4 regions of the Mesorhizobium sp. AA23 genome follow, and region 4 is predicted to be linked to each of the others. Evidence: predicted binding sites of a transcription regulator. Region 4 holds the regulator's gene; each other region holds the start of a gene.

Region 1 (3,255 bases), on a different contig from region 4:
TCGTAGCCCAGCGGGATTCGACGCTCGAAGCGGCCATAGATGCGCTCGGAGAACTGCCGCTCCTTGTCCTCCGTCTCGGAGCGCTTTTCACCCTTCAGCGTCAGCACGCCATCATCAAGCAGCACCTCGATGTCCTTCTCGTCCAGGCCCGGGACTTCGGCCGCCACCTTGATCTCCTTCTCGTTGTCGGAGATCTCAACGCTCGGCCAGCCGGCACCAAAGGCTGATACGCCGCCTAGGGATGGCAAGCCGGAACCGAAACCCCGGAAGACGTCGTCGAACAGCCGATTCACCTCGCGATGCAGCGACAGGAAAGGATCGCGTTCGCCGTCGCGGAAGACACTTGGAACCTGGTTACCATTGTTTCGGCCCCAGGGAATCAGATCACGAACACTCATTTTTTCCTCCTTTCTGTTCATCCGGAGACAAGGCCCCCAAGCGCCGGGAACATCACCCGGCGCTTGGCGCAAAGCGCGGCGAGAAGGCTCAGGCCGCCTTGTTGTCGGCCTCGAGTTTCTTTGTCGCGGCCTTTGGCGATGATTTGTCCGCCGTGATCTCGATCCGGCGCGGCTTCATTTCTTCCGGGATCTCGCGTTTGAGGTCGATTGTCAGCAGACCGTTGACGAGGCTCGCATCGACGACCTTGACGTGATCGGCAAGCTCGAAGCGACGCTGGAATGCGCGGCCGGCAATGCCGCGATGCAGGTACTCGCCGTTGTCCTCGCCTGCCTTTTGGCCAGAAACCATCAGCATGTTCTGCTCCTGGGTAATGGCCAGTTCGTCCTGGCTGAAGCCTGCCAGGGCCATGGTGATACGGTAGTCGTCCTCGCCGCTCTTGGCGATATCGTAGGGCGGCCAGTTGTCAGCGGTTTCGATGCGGCTTGCGGTCTCGAGCGCGTTCAGCATTCGATCGAAGCCGATGCTCGACCGGAACAGGGGAGAAAAGTCGAAACTGGTTCTCATAGCTACATCCTCCATTGAGCAACATAGATACGAGGAGCGCCAAGGCAGCGGCGCTCCTTGACCTTGCCGGCCACTTCAGGCGCCGGCAGGTTCGATTTGGGAATTCATTCCTTTGCCGTCAAGAGGTCCGAGGCGCGCCCGTCAAAGCTGCATAATTACCTTTGTTTTCACGGCGCTAGCACTCGGCTGTTGCGAGTGCCAAAAAATTTCTTGCGGCCTCTTGAAACCGGCGCGTGCAAAACCAAATCCACATGCGCGAGGCCGAAAGGATCGCGAGCCCCGCTCCGGTCCTTCCGGTCCGGAGTGGAGGAACCTCTCAAAATCTGTTTGTCCCGAAGGAGAACGATATGAAGTTCCATCCATTGCATGACCGCGTTCTGGTCCGCCGCGTCGAGGCCGAGGAGAAGACGGCCGGCGGCATCATCATCCCGGACACGGCGAAGGAGAAGCCGCAGGAAGGCGAGATCATCGCCGTCGGTTCCGGCGCGCGCGACGAGAGCGGCAAGCTCATTCCCCTCGACGTCAAAGTCGGCGACCGCATCCTGTTCGGCAAGTGGTCCGGCACCGAGATCAAGCTCAACGGTGAAGACCTGCTCATTATGAAGGAAAGCGACGTGATGGGTGTGGTCGAGCAGACATCGGCGTTGGGAAAAGCGGCTTGAACCGGCCCAACCCGATCGGTGAATGAAAGGTGCCTGCTGAAGGAGTGTTCCAATGGCTGCCAAGGAAGTGAAATTCCATTCCGACGCCCGCGACCGCATGTTGCGCGGCGTCAACATCCTCGCCGACGCGGTGAAGGTCACGCTCGGCCCTAAGGGCCGCAATGTCGTCATCGACAAGTCGTTCGGCGCTCCGCGCATCACCAAGGACGGCGTCACTGTCGCCAAGGAGATCGAGCTCGAGGACAAGTTCGAGAACATGGGCGCGCAAATGGTGCGCGAGGTCGCCTCGAAAACCAGCGATATCGCCGGCGACGGCACGACCACCGCGACCGTTCTCGCCCAGGCCATCGTCAGGGAAGGTGCCAAGGCCGTTGCCGCCGGCATGAATCCCATGGATCTGAAGCGCGGCATCGACAAAGCCGTCGAGGCTATTGTTCAGGAGTTGAAGACCAACGCCCGCAAGGTGACCAGAAATGACGAGATCGCCCAGGTCGGCACGATTTCGGCCAATGGTGATGCCGAGATCGGCCGTTTCCTTGCTGAGGCGATGCAGAAGGTCGGCAACGAGGGCGTCATCACCGTCGAGGAAGCCAAGACCGCCGACACCGAGCTGGAAGTGGTCGAAGGCATGCAGTTCGATCGCGGTTATCTCTCGCCTTACTTCATCACCAATCAGGATAAGATGCGCGTCGAGCTCGAAGAGCCCTATGTGCTGATCCACGAGAAGAAGCTTTCCAACCTGCAGGCGCTGCTGCCGGTTCTGGAGGCGGTGGTTCAGTCGGCGAAGCCCCTGCTCATCATCGCGGAGGATGTCGAGGGCGAGGCGCTCGCGACGCTGGTGGTCAACAAGCTGCGCGGCGGCCTGAAGGTTGCGGCCGTCAAGGCTCCGGGCTTCGGCGACCGCCGCAAGGCCATGCTGGAGGACATCGCCATCCTCACCGGCGGCACCGCTATCAGCGAGGATCTCGGCATCAAGCTTGAGAACGTCACGCTGGAGATGCTCGGCCGCACCAAGAAAGTGGTGGTCGAGAAGGAGAACACCACGATCGTCGATGGCGCCGGCAAGAAGGAGGAGATCCAGGGCCGCGTCGCGCAGATCAAGGCGCAAATCGAGGAGACCACCTCGGACTACGATCGCGAGAAGCTGCAGGAGCGTCTGGCCAAGCTCGCCGGCGGCGTGGCTGTGATCCGCGTCGGCGGTTCGACGGAGGTCGAGGTCAGGGAGCGCAAGGACCGCGTCGACGATGCCATGCATGCGACGCGCGCGGCGGTCGAGGAAGGCATTCTTCCGGGCGGCGGGGTGGCGCTGCTCAGGGCCGCCAATGCGCTCGACGCGGTGGCTGCCGACAACCCCGACCAGAGATACGGCGTCGACATCGTGCGGCGCGCCATCGAGGCGCCGGCGCGTCAGATCGCCGAGAACAGCGGGGCGGAAGGCTCGATCATCGTCGGCAAGCTGCGCGAGAAGACCGATTTCGCCTATGGCTGGAACGCCCAGACCGGCGAATATGGCGATCTTTTCAGCCAGGGCGTTATCGATCCGGCCAAGGTCGTGCGCACCGCGCTGCAGGATGCAGCCTCGATCGCCGGCCTGCTCGTCACCACCGAGGCGATGGTCGCCGAGAAGCCG
Region 2 (3,255 bases), on a different contig from region 4:
GCCGAGGTCTTCCGAGATGACCTGGCCACCGGTCAGGATGGCGATGTCTTCCAGCATGGCCTTGCGGCGGTCGCCGAAGCCCGGAGCCTTGACGGCGGCGATCTTCAGGCCGCCGCGCAGCTTGTTGACGACCAGCGTGGCCAGAGCCTCGCCTTCGACGTCTTCCGAGATGATGAGCAGCGGCTTCGAGGTCTGAACGACGGCTTCCAGGACCGGCAGCATGGCCTGCAGGTTGGAGAGCTTCTTCTCGTGCAGCAGGATGTAGGCGTCTTCCAGATCGGCGACCATCTTGTCGGCGTTGGTGACGAAGTAGGGCGAGAGGTAGCCGCGGTCGAACTGCATGCCTTCGACGACTTCCAGCTCGGTCTCGGCGGTCTTGGCTTCCTCGACGGTGATGACGCCTTCGTTGCCGACCTTCTGCATCGCTTCCGCGATCATCTTGCCGACCGACTCGTCGCCATTGGCCGAGATCGTGCCGACCTGGGCGACTTCCTCGGAGGTCTTGATCTTCTTGGCAGCCTTGCCGAGAGCGGTAACGACTTCCGTGACGGCGAGGTCGATGCCGCGCTTCAGATCCATCGGGTTCATGCCGGCGGCAACGGCCTTGTTGCCTTCCTGGACGATGGCCTGGGCGAGAACGGTCGCGGTGGTCGTGCCGTCGCCGGCGATGTCGTTGGTCTTCGAAGCGACCTCACGCACCATCTGCGCGCCCATGTTCTCGAACTTGTCCTCGAGCTCGATCTCCTTGGCGACGGTGACGCCGTCCTTGGTGATGCGCGGGGCGCCGAACGACTTGTCGATGACGACGTTGCGGCCCTTCGGACCGAGGGTGACCTTCACCGCGTCGGCGAGGATGTTGACGCCGCGCAGCATGCGCTCGCGGGCATCACGGGAAAACTTTACGTCTTTTGCAGCCATTGTAAGCTCCTGGCAGGGGTTCGGGTCGAACCCGCAGATTCAAGATTCAGTTGACGGTGAGGCCGATGATCAGCCGATGATGCCCATGATGTCGGATTCCTTCATGATCAGAAGGTCCTCGCCATTGAGCTTGACTTCGGTGCCGGACCACTTGCCGAACAGGATGCGGTCGCCGGCCTTGACGTCCAGCGGCACGAGCTTGCCGCTTTCGTCGCGAGCGCCGGAGCCAACGGCGATGATCTCGCCTTCCTGCGGCTTCTCCTTCGCCGTATCCGGGATGATGATCCCGCCGGCGGTCTTGGATTCGGATTCGACCCGGCGAACGACCACGCGGTCATGAAGCGGGCGGAACTTGGACTTTGCCATGTTGTCTTCCTCGAATGAGAACGGTGAGAACTGTTCCTCCATCCGGCGAGGCCGGATATAAGTTAGCACTCACTTAGGGCGAGTGCTAACGTGGCGCTGAGATAGGCTGGTGGCTTGCGAGAGTCAAGGCGCGCGGGGAGGGGCAACAGCGCAATTTTTCTCAGGCGGAGCCCTGGGCGGAAATGCGGTCGCTGCGCGAAGCGTGGGCGAGCAATCCAGCCCGTTTAGTCCGGGCGCTTCGGCGAGCGCAACACCAGCAACGGGCAGCGTTCGGCCAGACCGTATGTGCCGCTAGAGGCCAGCCGGAGATCGTCGAAGAAGGTCCGGGCTTCCTCGATGAGCGCTGCCGCGGGGGCGAAACTGTAGACGGCGGACGAGTCCCGGTAGACATCTATGGTTCCGATGACCGGCAGTTCCCATCCGGTTCGGGCCGACAGCTCCTCGCGATCGGGAAACGCCCTGTCGAAGTGTTCGAGGATGGCTTTGACCGGGATCGTGTAATCCGGCGCGTCGCCGATCGCGGTCATGGCCACGCGCCATTTGAGCTCATGGAAAGTCGAGACGCCGCCGCTTAGTGCCAGAGCGCGGACATCCTTCGGGTCGTCCGGTGTTTCGGGAGAGGCGTAAAGCCTGATGCCGGCGCGGCCGTCGGACCTGAGCGCGCGCGCGATCGTCGCAAATAGGGTGCGCCTGAGGCCGGCGGCGCCGATGACCGAGAGACATCCGTCGCCGATCAGCGCCTCGACGCTTGCATCGGCGAACGGCAGATCGAACCAGTCGCCCTGCACCGCCTTGCGAGTATCGGTGTCCCCCGGCCAGATGCCGGCAATCATGTCCGAGGACTCGTCGACTGCCGTCAGCGTGGCGCCGAGCCCGGCGAGCTCGGGTGTCACGCCGAGCATCACGACATCCGACGGGGCAAGGCCGAGCTCGCGATCGTAGGTTTCGATAACCTCCGCCGGCGGCCGCAGGGGTGAGCCGAGCAACTGCCAATGTTTGCGAATTGCATTCCAATGCTCGGTCATGCAAACCCCAGCCCGGTAGCGCGTTGTATCCGATCGAATAGTGGACGACGCTTGATAGTCCAAGTGGGGAACAATGGCACGCATCGCCGTCATCACGCATGAGTTCGACCGCTTCCAAAGCCGGCGCGGGCTGCTATGGCGCCGGGACAGCCCGTACATGCTCTTCGATCTGCTGGAGGAACTGAAGCGCCGCGGCCATTCGGTGCAGGTCCTCAGCGGCACGTCGGCGAAGCCGGCCGCCGATATCGCGGTGCTGCATGTCGATGCGACCGTAACGTCGCCCGATTATGTCGAGTATGCCCGCGCCTTTCGCTTCTGCCTCAATCTCGGCGCCGCCGATATTTCCAAGCGCCGCATCAGCGGCGCCGTCGTCGGCAAGGACGACGGCTGGAAGGGGCAGGTTATCGTCAAGAGCAGCCTCAACCATCGGGGAACGCCGGAACAGCAACTGAATCGGCGCGCGCGGCGCGCCGGCAAGCCGATGCCGTTTCCCGGCGTCCAGTCTTTCGACAAATACGAGATCCATGCCTCGCTCGCCGACGTTCCGGCGGAGCTGTTCGGACGCGAGGACCTCATTGTGGAAAGATTCATTCCCGAGCCTGAGCCGGATGGCTTTGCCGCCCGTTTCTGGCTGTTCTGCGGTGAGCGCGAGCGCTGTACACGCCATGTCTCGCCGCAGAGCCTGGTCAAGGGCGACGACACGATCCGTCGCGAGGCGGTTCCGGTGCCGGACGAGCTTCGCGCGCTAAGGCGCAAGCTCGGCTTCGACTACGGAAAGTTCGATTTCGTCATGCATGAGGGCAGGGCGGTGCTGCTCGATGCCAACAAAACGCCTGGACGCGCCCGCAATCTGTCGAGCTTCATCGCCGCCGGCAATGCCAATCTTGCCGACGGCTTCGAAGGGTTGATCCGCCAACACGCTTAGATATTCATGCCGCCCGAGACC
Region 3 (3,255 bases), on a different contig from region 4:
AAATCGACAACGCAACCATGGCCGCCAGCCGAAAGATGAAACGCAGCATCCAACGCACTCCCCGGGAACACTCCCGTCTGCCCCGCCAAACGACATAGAGCGTGCACAACCGCCACGCAATCGCGACACGTGATTTTGAGTTAGGCCCTCCGCGCCGCTTTGCGCCGGTTGACGCGCCAGATGGCGAAAATCCCGCCGCCGACGGCTCCGATGATCAGTCCGCCCAAGCCGATGAAGACAGCAAAAAACCCGCAGGCGCCCTCGAAGCAGCTCATATGGGTGGCGTCGGCGATTAGCGACCCCGCGAAAAATCCGATGCAGGCGCCGATGGCGCCGCCAAGAATGATGCCGAGCAACGCGGCGACGAGCGAGACCAGGAGCGGCGGGCGTACGGCCTCGGGATTGGCATACACCGTGTCGGCGCCGGCGCCGCGCCGCAGGAGGTAGATGCAGAGCAGGCCGATGGCGATCTCGGCCACCGTGAAGCCCAGCCCTTCGGCCGAGAAGACGAAATCGGGGACAAGAAGCGTGTAGGCCTGACGCACGACGAGCCAAAGGATGATGGCGACCTGCCCGATCGTATAGTGACGCGGGAAACGCGCCGACCGGTTGAAGGCGAGGCCGAGCAGGTAAAGCCCCCACAGAATGGTCACGACGCCACCGGTCAGCCCGCCGTAGATCAGGAAGAGCACGCTTTCCGGCAGATTGAAGTCGCCGATCAGCCGCCAGCTCGAGATCAGGCCATAGGCCGAAAGCGCCATCACGATGATCAGCCACGCCACCGGGATGAAGGAGAGCCCGCTGTCGGGCCGGCCCGCGGGCTGCTGGTTGATCGATGCCATGTCAGGACGATGCCCCTCGCAAAGCCCAAGCAGTTCCGGGAACTGCGTCGTGGTTTTCCGTCCGGAGGTGCACAAAAACAACGCCTCAGGCAGTCGACAGGCGGCCAGAGCCGAAGTCAAGCGCGGGAAACTCCGCCGGCCAGCCTGTGCACAGCATTCGGCTGCATGGCAGGCCACCGAGGCAGCTTCCGTGTCATCCACGGCAAAAGCCACGGAATGACTTGGCATTCGCTTTAGGATCGACTAGATGAGCCCCGCGCCTGTTTTGCCTAGACGGCTAGAGGTGCCGGGAAAGGGTTGCCTGCCGGTTGAAGGCACCCCAAATTTAGGCCGAGAGGCCTTCCCGAGGGAGATGCATCTCCCCAACCCGCGCGGCGAAACCGGCCGACGCGACATGCAAGACGGAGAGGTGGCCGAGTGGTTGAAGGCGCACGCCTGGAAAGTGTGTTTACGGGAAACCGTAACGCGGGTTCGAATCCCGCTCTCTCCGCCAGTTCATAAACAAAATCAATAATTTAGAGCGAATTTCAGAACTTACCCGCCAAAAAGCCCATCATGCAGGATGCTATTGATTTAGACAGCATGCGACGGCATGAGACATCCAGCCGGGATGCCATTCCCATCGTAAAACGGGGAACCCCATTGAGATCGGTGAGCGACTACTCTCAGAGCGCCTTTTGCAAGTGCCTGCCGAAGCGATGAGCGCTCGTTGCGACCCCAAGTTTATGGATGCGGCCGACGGCTCGGCCGTTAATTTCACATAATTTCACATTCCAAATAAGACACAAAAATCGGCCCAGAGCTGACGGCCGAAACGCGCTTAGGCAGTGGGATGCGCCCGTAATGGAGGCCAGGCTTCCGTGTCGATTCCAAATCTTTTGCTCTTCGGCTGTCCGCTCATCCGTCTTGACCAGGACGAACCTACAGCCTATCTCACCGCCATGTTAGCACTCCCCGCTGGCGAGTGCTAACCGGCTCCGGCAACGGAGAACCTTTCAACCTCCGCACCAGGGATATCCAAAATGGCAAAGTCGAAGTTCCGGCCGCTGCATGACCGCGTGGTCGTTCGTCGGGTCGAATCCGAATCCAAGACCGCCGGCGGGATCATCATCCCCGATACGGCTAAGGAAAAGCCGCAGGAAGGCGAGATCATCGCCGTCGGTTCCGGCGCCCGCGACGAAGCCGGCAAGCTCGTGCCGCTGGACGTCAAGGCCGGCGACCGCATCCTGTTCGGCAAGTGGTCGGGCACTGAAGTCAAGCTCAATGGCGAAGACCTTCTGATCATGAAGGAATCCGACATCATGGGCATCATCGGCTGAATATCGGCCTCACCGTCAACTGAATCTTGAATCTTCGGGCTCGATCCGAGCCCCTGCCAGGAGTTAAACATGGCTGCCAAAGACGTAAAATTCTCCCGTGATGCCCGCGAGCGCATGCTGCGCGGCGTCAACATCCTCGCCGACGCGGTGAAGGTCACGCTCGGCCCCAAGGGCCGCAACGTCGTCATCGACAAGTCGTTCGGCGCCCCGCGCATCACCAAGGACGGCGTCACCGTCGCCAAGGAAATCGAGCTTGAAGACAAGTTCGAGAACATGGGCGCGCAGATGGTCCGCGAAGTCGCTTCGAAGACCAACGACATCGCCGGCGACGGCACCACGACCGCGACCGTACTGGCGCAGTCGATCGTCCAGGAAGGCCACAAGGCGGTTGCCGCCGGCATGAACCCGATGGACCTGAAGCGCGGCATCGATCTCGCGGTTAGCGACGTCGTCGCGACGCTGATCAAGAACGCCAAGAAGATCAAGACCTCGGAAGAGGTTGCCCAGGTCGGCACCATCGCCGGCAATGGCGATGCTTCGGTCGGCTCGATGATCGCCGAAGCGATGCAGAAGGTCGGCAACGAGGGCGTCATCACGGTCGAGGAAGCCAAGACCGCCGAGACCGAGCTCGAAGTCGTCGAAGGCATGCAGTTCGACCGCGGCTATCTCTCGCCCTACTTCGTCACCAATGCCGACAAGATGGTTGCCGATCTCGAGGACGTCTACATCCTCCTCCACGAGAAGAAGCTCTCCAACCTGCAGGCCATGCTGCCAATCCTCGAGGCTGTCGTGCAGACCTCGAAGCCGCTGATCATCATCTCGGAAGACGTCGAAGGCGAGGCTCTGGCCACGCTGGTCGTCAACAAGCTGCGCGGTGGCCTGAAGATCGCCGCCGTCAAGGCGCCGGGCTTCGGTGACCGCCGCAAGGCCATGCTGGAAGACATCGCGATCCTCACCGGTGGCCAGGTCATCTCGGAAGACCTCGGCATCAAGCTCGAGAATGTCGGCCTCAACATGCTCGGCCGCGCCAAGAAGGTGTCGATCTCCAAGGAGAACACCACCATCGTCGACGGTGCTGGCAAGAAAGAAGAGAT
Region 4 (3,255 bases):
GACGACGCTGTTGCTGTTGGCGACATAGACCCATTGCGGCTTGTCGCCCGGCGGATAGAAGGCGATGCCGTAGGGCCGGGTCAGGCCTTTGGCAAAGACCGACTTCTCGGCGGGCTTGGCGCTGCCTTCGGCCAGTCGATAGACGCGGACCTGGTTCGCCCTGCTGTCGGCGACGAAGAGATCGCCGTTCGGCGCCGTGCGCACGACACGCGGGCTGCTGATGCCCGAAGCCACCAGCTCGGCCGAAAAGCCGGGTGGAAGGGCTGGCTTGGCATCCTCGGGGCGATCGGTGACACCGCCGCCGTTCGAGGCGGATTCGGCGACATTCGGCTTCGGGAGATCGTCGGGCCTGATGAGGCGCCGCACGCCGGGCCGGTCGGCCTTCCAGTCACCGAAGGCCTTTTTGCCGGTGAGCAGGGGCTGGTCGGCCTGCTGCGCTACGGCGCCGGAGACCAGGAGCAAGGCGAGGGCGGCAAGGCCGGCAATGCGTATCATGCTGTTCTCCGTTATTCGCCAACGTGCATCAGCAACCAGACAGCGAATATCGGGCAGGCTCTCCAAAAGAGAAGCCGGGCATGCAAATTTTGACGGGAAGCGTCGGCAGTTCAGCTCTCTTCGATATCCAGATCGTCGTCGAGCTGCTTTTCCAGCGCGACCAGATCGGCCGGCAGCGGCAGGCCCATGGCGCGCATTTCCCTGAGCTTCTCGCGCAGTAGCTCCTGGATCTCGTGATCGTCTTCCGGCTGGTTCACCATCTCCTCGAGCAGCAGGCTGATCTGGGCCTTGAACGATTCCAGCGCCATTTCCACCCTCCTTGCGACGTTTCCGGCTCGCCTATCTCAGCATGCGCGAAATCAACTGGGCCGTATAGTCGACCATCGGAACGATGCGGGCATAGTTCAATCGCGTCGGGCCGATGACGCCGAGCGCGCCGACGACGCGCGCATCCTTGTCGCGATAGGGCGCGACCACGAGCGACGAACCGGACAGCGAAAACAACTTGTTCTCCGAGCCGATGAAGATGCGCACGCCCGGACCTTCCTCGGCGAGGTCGAGGAGCTGCAGCAGTCCGTCCTGCGTTTCCAGATCCTCGAACAGATGGCGCAGCAACTCGAGATCGGCCTGGGCGGTGACGTTTTCCAGAAGATTAGCGCGGCCGCGCACGATGAGGCGCGCCGGCAGGCCGCTTTCGGCGCCGGCCCATACCGCGAGGCCCTTCTCGACCAGCTCCTGCGACAGCGTGTCGAGAGCCGCCCTGGTCTCGTCCTTGATGCGCGCGATCTCGACCCGCGCCTCGGCCAGCGTGCGGCCGCGGATATGGGCGTTGAGGAAGTTCGAGGCCTCGTGCAGCTGCGAGACGGTGATGCCGGCCGGCAGGTCGACAACGCGGTTCTCGACATCGCCGCTCTGCGACACCAGGACGGCGAGCGCCTTGGTGGGTTCCAACTGGATGAACTCGATGTGCTTCAGAGCCACCTCGTTCTTGGCGGCGAGCACCAGGCCGGCGCCGCGCGACATGCCGGAGAGCATCTGGCTGGCCTCGGTCAGCATATGCTCCAGCGTGGCGCCCGAGCCCGAGGCACGCACCTGCGCCTCGATGACGCGACGCTCGTCGTCCGACAGATCGCCGAGCTCCATGAAGGCATCGACGAAGAAGCGCAGGCCGGTCTGGGTCGGCAGGCGGCCGGCCGAGATGTGCGGCGCGTAGATCAGCCCCAGATGCTCGAGGTCGCTCATCACGTTACGGACGGTGGCCGGTGACAGCGACGACGGCAGGATGCGCGACAGGCTGCGCGAGCCGACCGGCTCGCCGTCGCGCAGATAGGAATCGACAATCCGCCGGAAGATGTCGCGCGAGCGCATGTCGAGCGACTGAAGCACGGGCGGCTGCGATGCGGGATCGACTGCCTTGTTCATTCCAGCGAAAAACCTCCTATCGAAAGATATAGACTTAAGCCTCCGTGGTGCAACCCGGGCCATTTTCGCTAGCGCCGTTTCCTTGGCGCCCCGTTTCCTTGGCGCCCTTTTCCTTTGCGCCATCCGTCGCATGCGTCTACAAGCCGCCGACGAATCCAAAACCATAGGAAAGAAGGCCGAATGCGCCCCTCCAAACGCCAGCCCGACGAAATGCGCGCCATCTCCTTCGAGCGCGGCGTCTCCAAGCACGCCGAAGGCTCGTGCCTGGTGAAGTTCGGAGACACGCATGTGCTGTGCACGGCGAGCCTGGAGGAAAAGGTGCCGGCCTGGATGCGCAATTCCGGCAAGGGCTGGGTTACGGCCGAATACGGCATGCTGCCGCGCTCGACGGGCGAGCGGATGCGCCGCGAGGCTTCCGCCGGCAAGCAGGGCGGCCGCACGCTGGAGATCCAGCGGCTGATCGGTCGTTCGTTGCGCGCCGTTGTCGACCTGCAGGCGCTAGGCGAACAGCAGATCACCGTCGACTGCGACGTCATCCAGGCCGACGGCGGCACCCGCACCGCCTCGATCACCGGCGGCTGGGTGGCGCTCTATGACTGCCTGCGCTGGATGGAAGCGCGCCAGATGGCCAGCGTTTCCAAGGTGCTCAAGGACCATGTCGCGGCGATCTCCTGCGGCATCCATGACGGACAGCCGGTCATCGATCTCGATTATCTCGAGGATTCCTCGGCTGGCACCGACGCCAATTTCGTCATGACCGGCAAGGGCGGCATCGTCGAGATCCAGGGCACGGCGGAAGGCGAGCCCTTCTCCGAAGAGCAGTTTTCGGCACTGATGGGACTGGCCAAGAAGGGTATTTCTCGGCTGGTCAGCCTGCAGCAGATGGCGGTGGCGTAGGGTCACCGATGAGGTCGACGATCCTTCGCATCCCCCTCTGGCCTGCCGGCCATCTGCCCGACAGGGCAGAGGGGGGTGCTTCGTGATTCCCTCCGCGATTCTGGAATCAGCGCTCTACGTCACAGATCTAACCGCTGCCGAAGCCTTCTACCGCGACATCCTCGGCCTGGATCCGCTCGGCAAGGTCGAAGGTCGCCACGTCTTCTTCCGCTGCGGCAACGGCGTGCTGCTCATCTTCAATGCCGAGGCGACGAAAATTCCGCCGGCGCCCGACGCCAGGCTGAAGGTGCCGCCGCACGGCACGGTCGGCGAAGGGCATCTTTGCTTCACCGCGACTGCGGCCGAGATCGCCCAATGGCGCAAGCATTTGGCGGCCAAGAACATCGCCATCGAAAGCGATTTCGAGTGGCCGCAGGGCGGACATTCGATCTATATCCGCGA

What was found. Region 4 encodes HrcA, which represses chaperone genes, less so after heat shock. Its sites were predicted from a motif close to GTTAGCACTCNCNNNNNGNGAGTGCTAAC; they were not measured.
Region 1: a site for HrcA is predicted at 1,138-1,166, ahead of groES (co-chaperone GroES). Genes of this name have one in related genera too.
Region 2: a site for HrcA is predicted at 1,346-1,374, ahead of groES (co-chaperone GroES). Genes of this name have one in related genera too.
Region 3: a site for HrcA is predicted at 1,786-1,814, ahead of groES (co-chaperone GroES). Genes of this name have one in related genera too.

The regions. Positions count from the first base shown of each region.
Region 1 covers NZ_LYTP01000006.1:134,045-137,299, forward strand. Annotated here, with positions in the region: gene A9K66_RS08005 (Hsp20/alpha crystallin family protein) at 1-398, opposite strand, end outside; gene A9K66_RS08010 (Hsp20 family protein) at 487-963, opposite strand; gene groES (co-chaperone GroES) at 1,311-1,625, shown strand; gene groL (chaperonin GroEL) at 1,678-3,255, shown strand, end outside.
Region 2 covers NZ_LYTP01000013.1:46,479-49,733, forward strand. Annotated here, with positions in the region: gene groL (chaperonin GroEL) at 1-918, opposite strand, end outside; gene groES (co-chaperone GroES) at 988-1,284, opposite strand; gene A9K66_RS15130 (methyltransferase domain-containing protein) at 1,509-2,309, opposite strand; gene A9K66_RS15135 (hypothetical protein) at 2,383-3,234, shown strand; gene A9K66_RS15140 (SDR family oxidoreductase) at 3,231-3,255, opposite strand, start outside.
Region 3 covers NZ_LYTP01000023.1:82,928-86,182, reverse strand. Annotated here, with positions in the region: gene A9K66_RS17110 (hypothetical protein) at 1-49, opposite strand, end outside; gene A9K66_RS17105 (hypothetical protein) at 141-842, opposite strand; tRNA gene A9K66_RS17100 (tRNA-Ser) at 1,246-1,335, shown strand; gene groES (co-chaperone GroES) at 1,865-2,161, shown strand; gene groL (chaperonin GroEL) at 2,231-3,255, shown strand, end outside.
Region 4 covers NZ_LYTP01000012.1:47,969-51,223, forward strand. Annotated here, with positions in the region: gene A9K66_RS10845 (sorbosone dehydrogenase family protein) at 1-495, opposite strand, end outside; gene A9K66_RS10850 (hypothetical protein) at 606-803, opposite strand; gene hrcA (heat-inducible transcriptional repressor HrcA) at 835-1,917, opposite strand; gene rph (ribonuclease PH) at 2,098-2,814, shown strand; gene A9K66_RS10865 (VOC family protein) at 2,897-3,255, shown strand, end outside.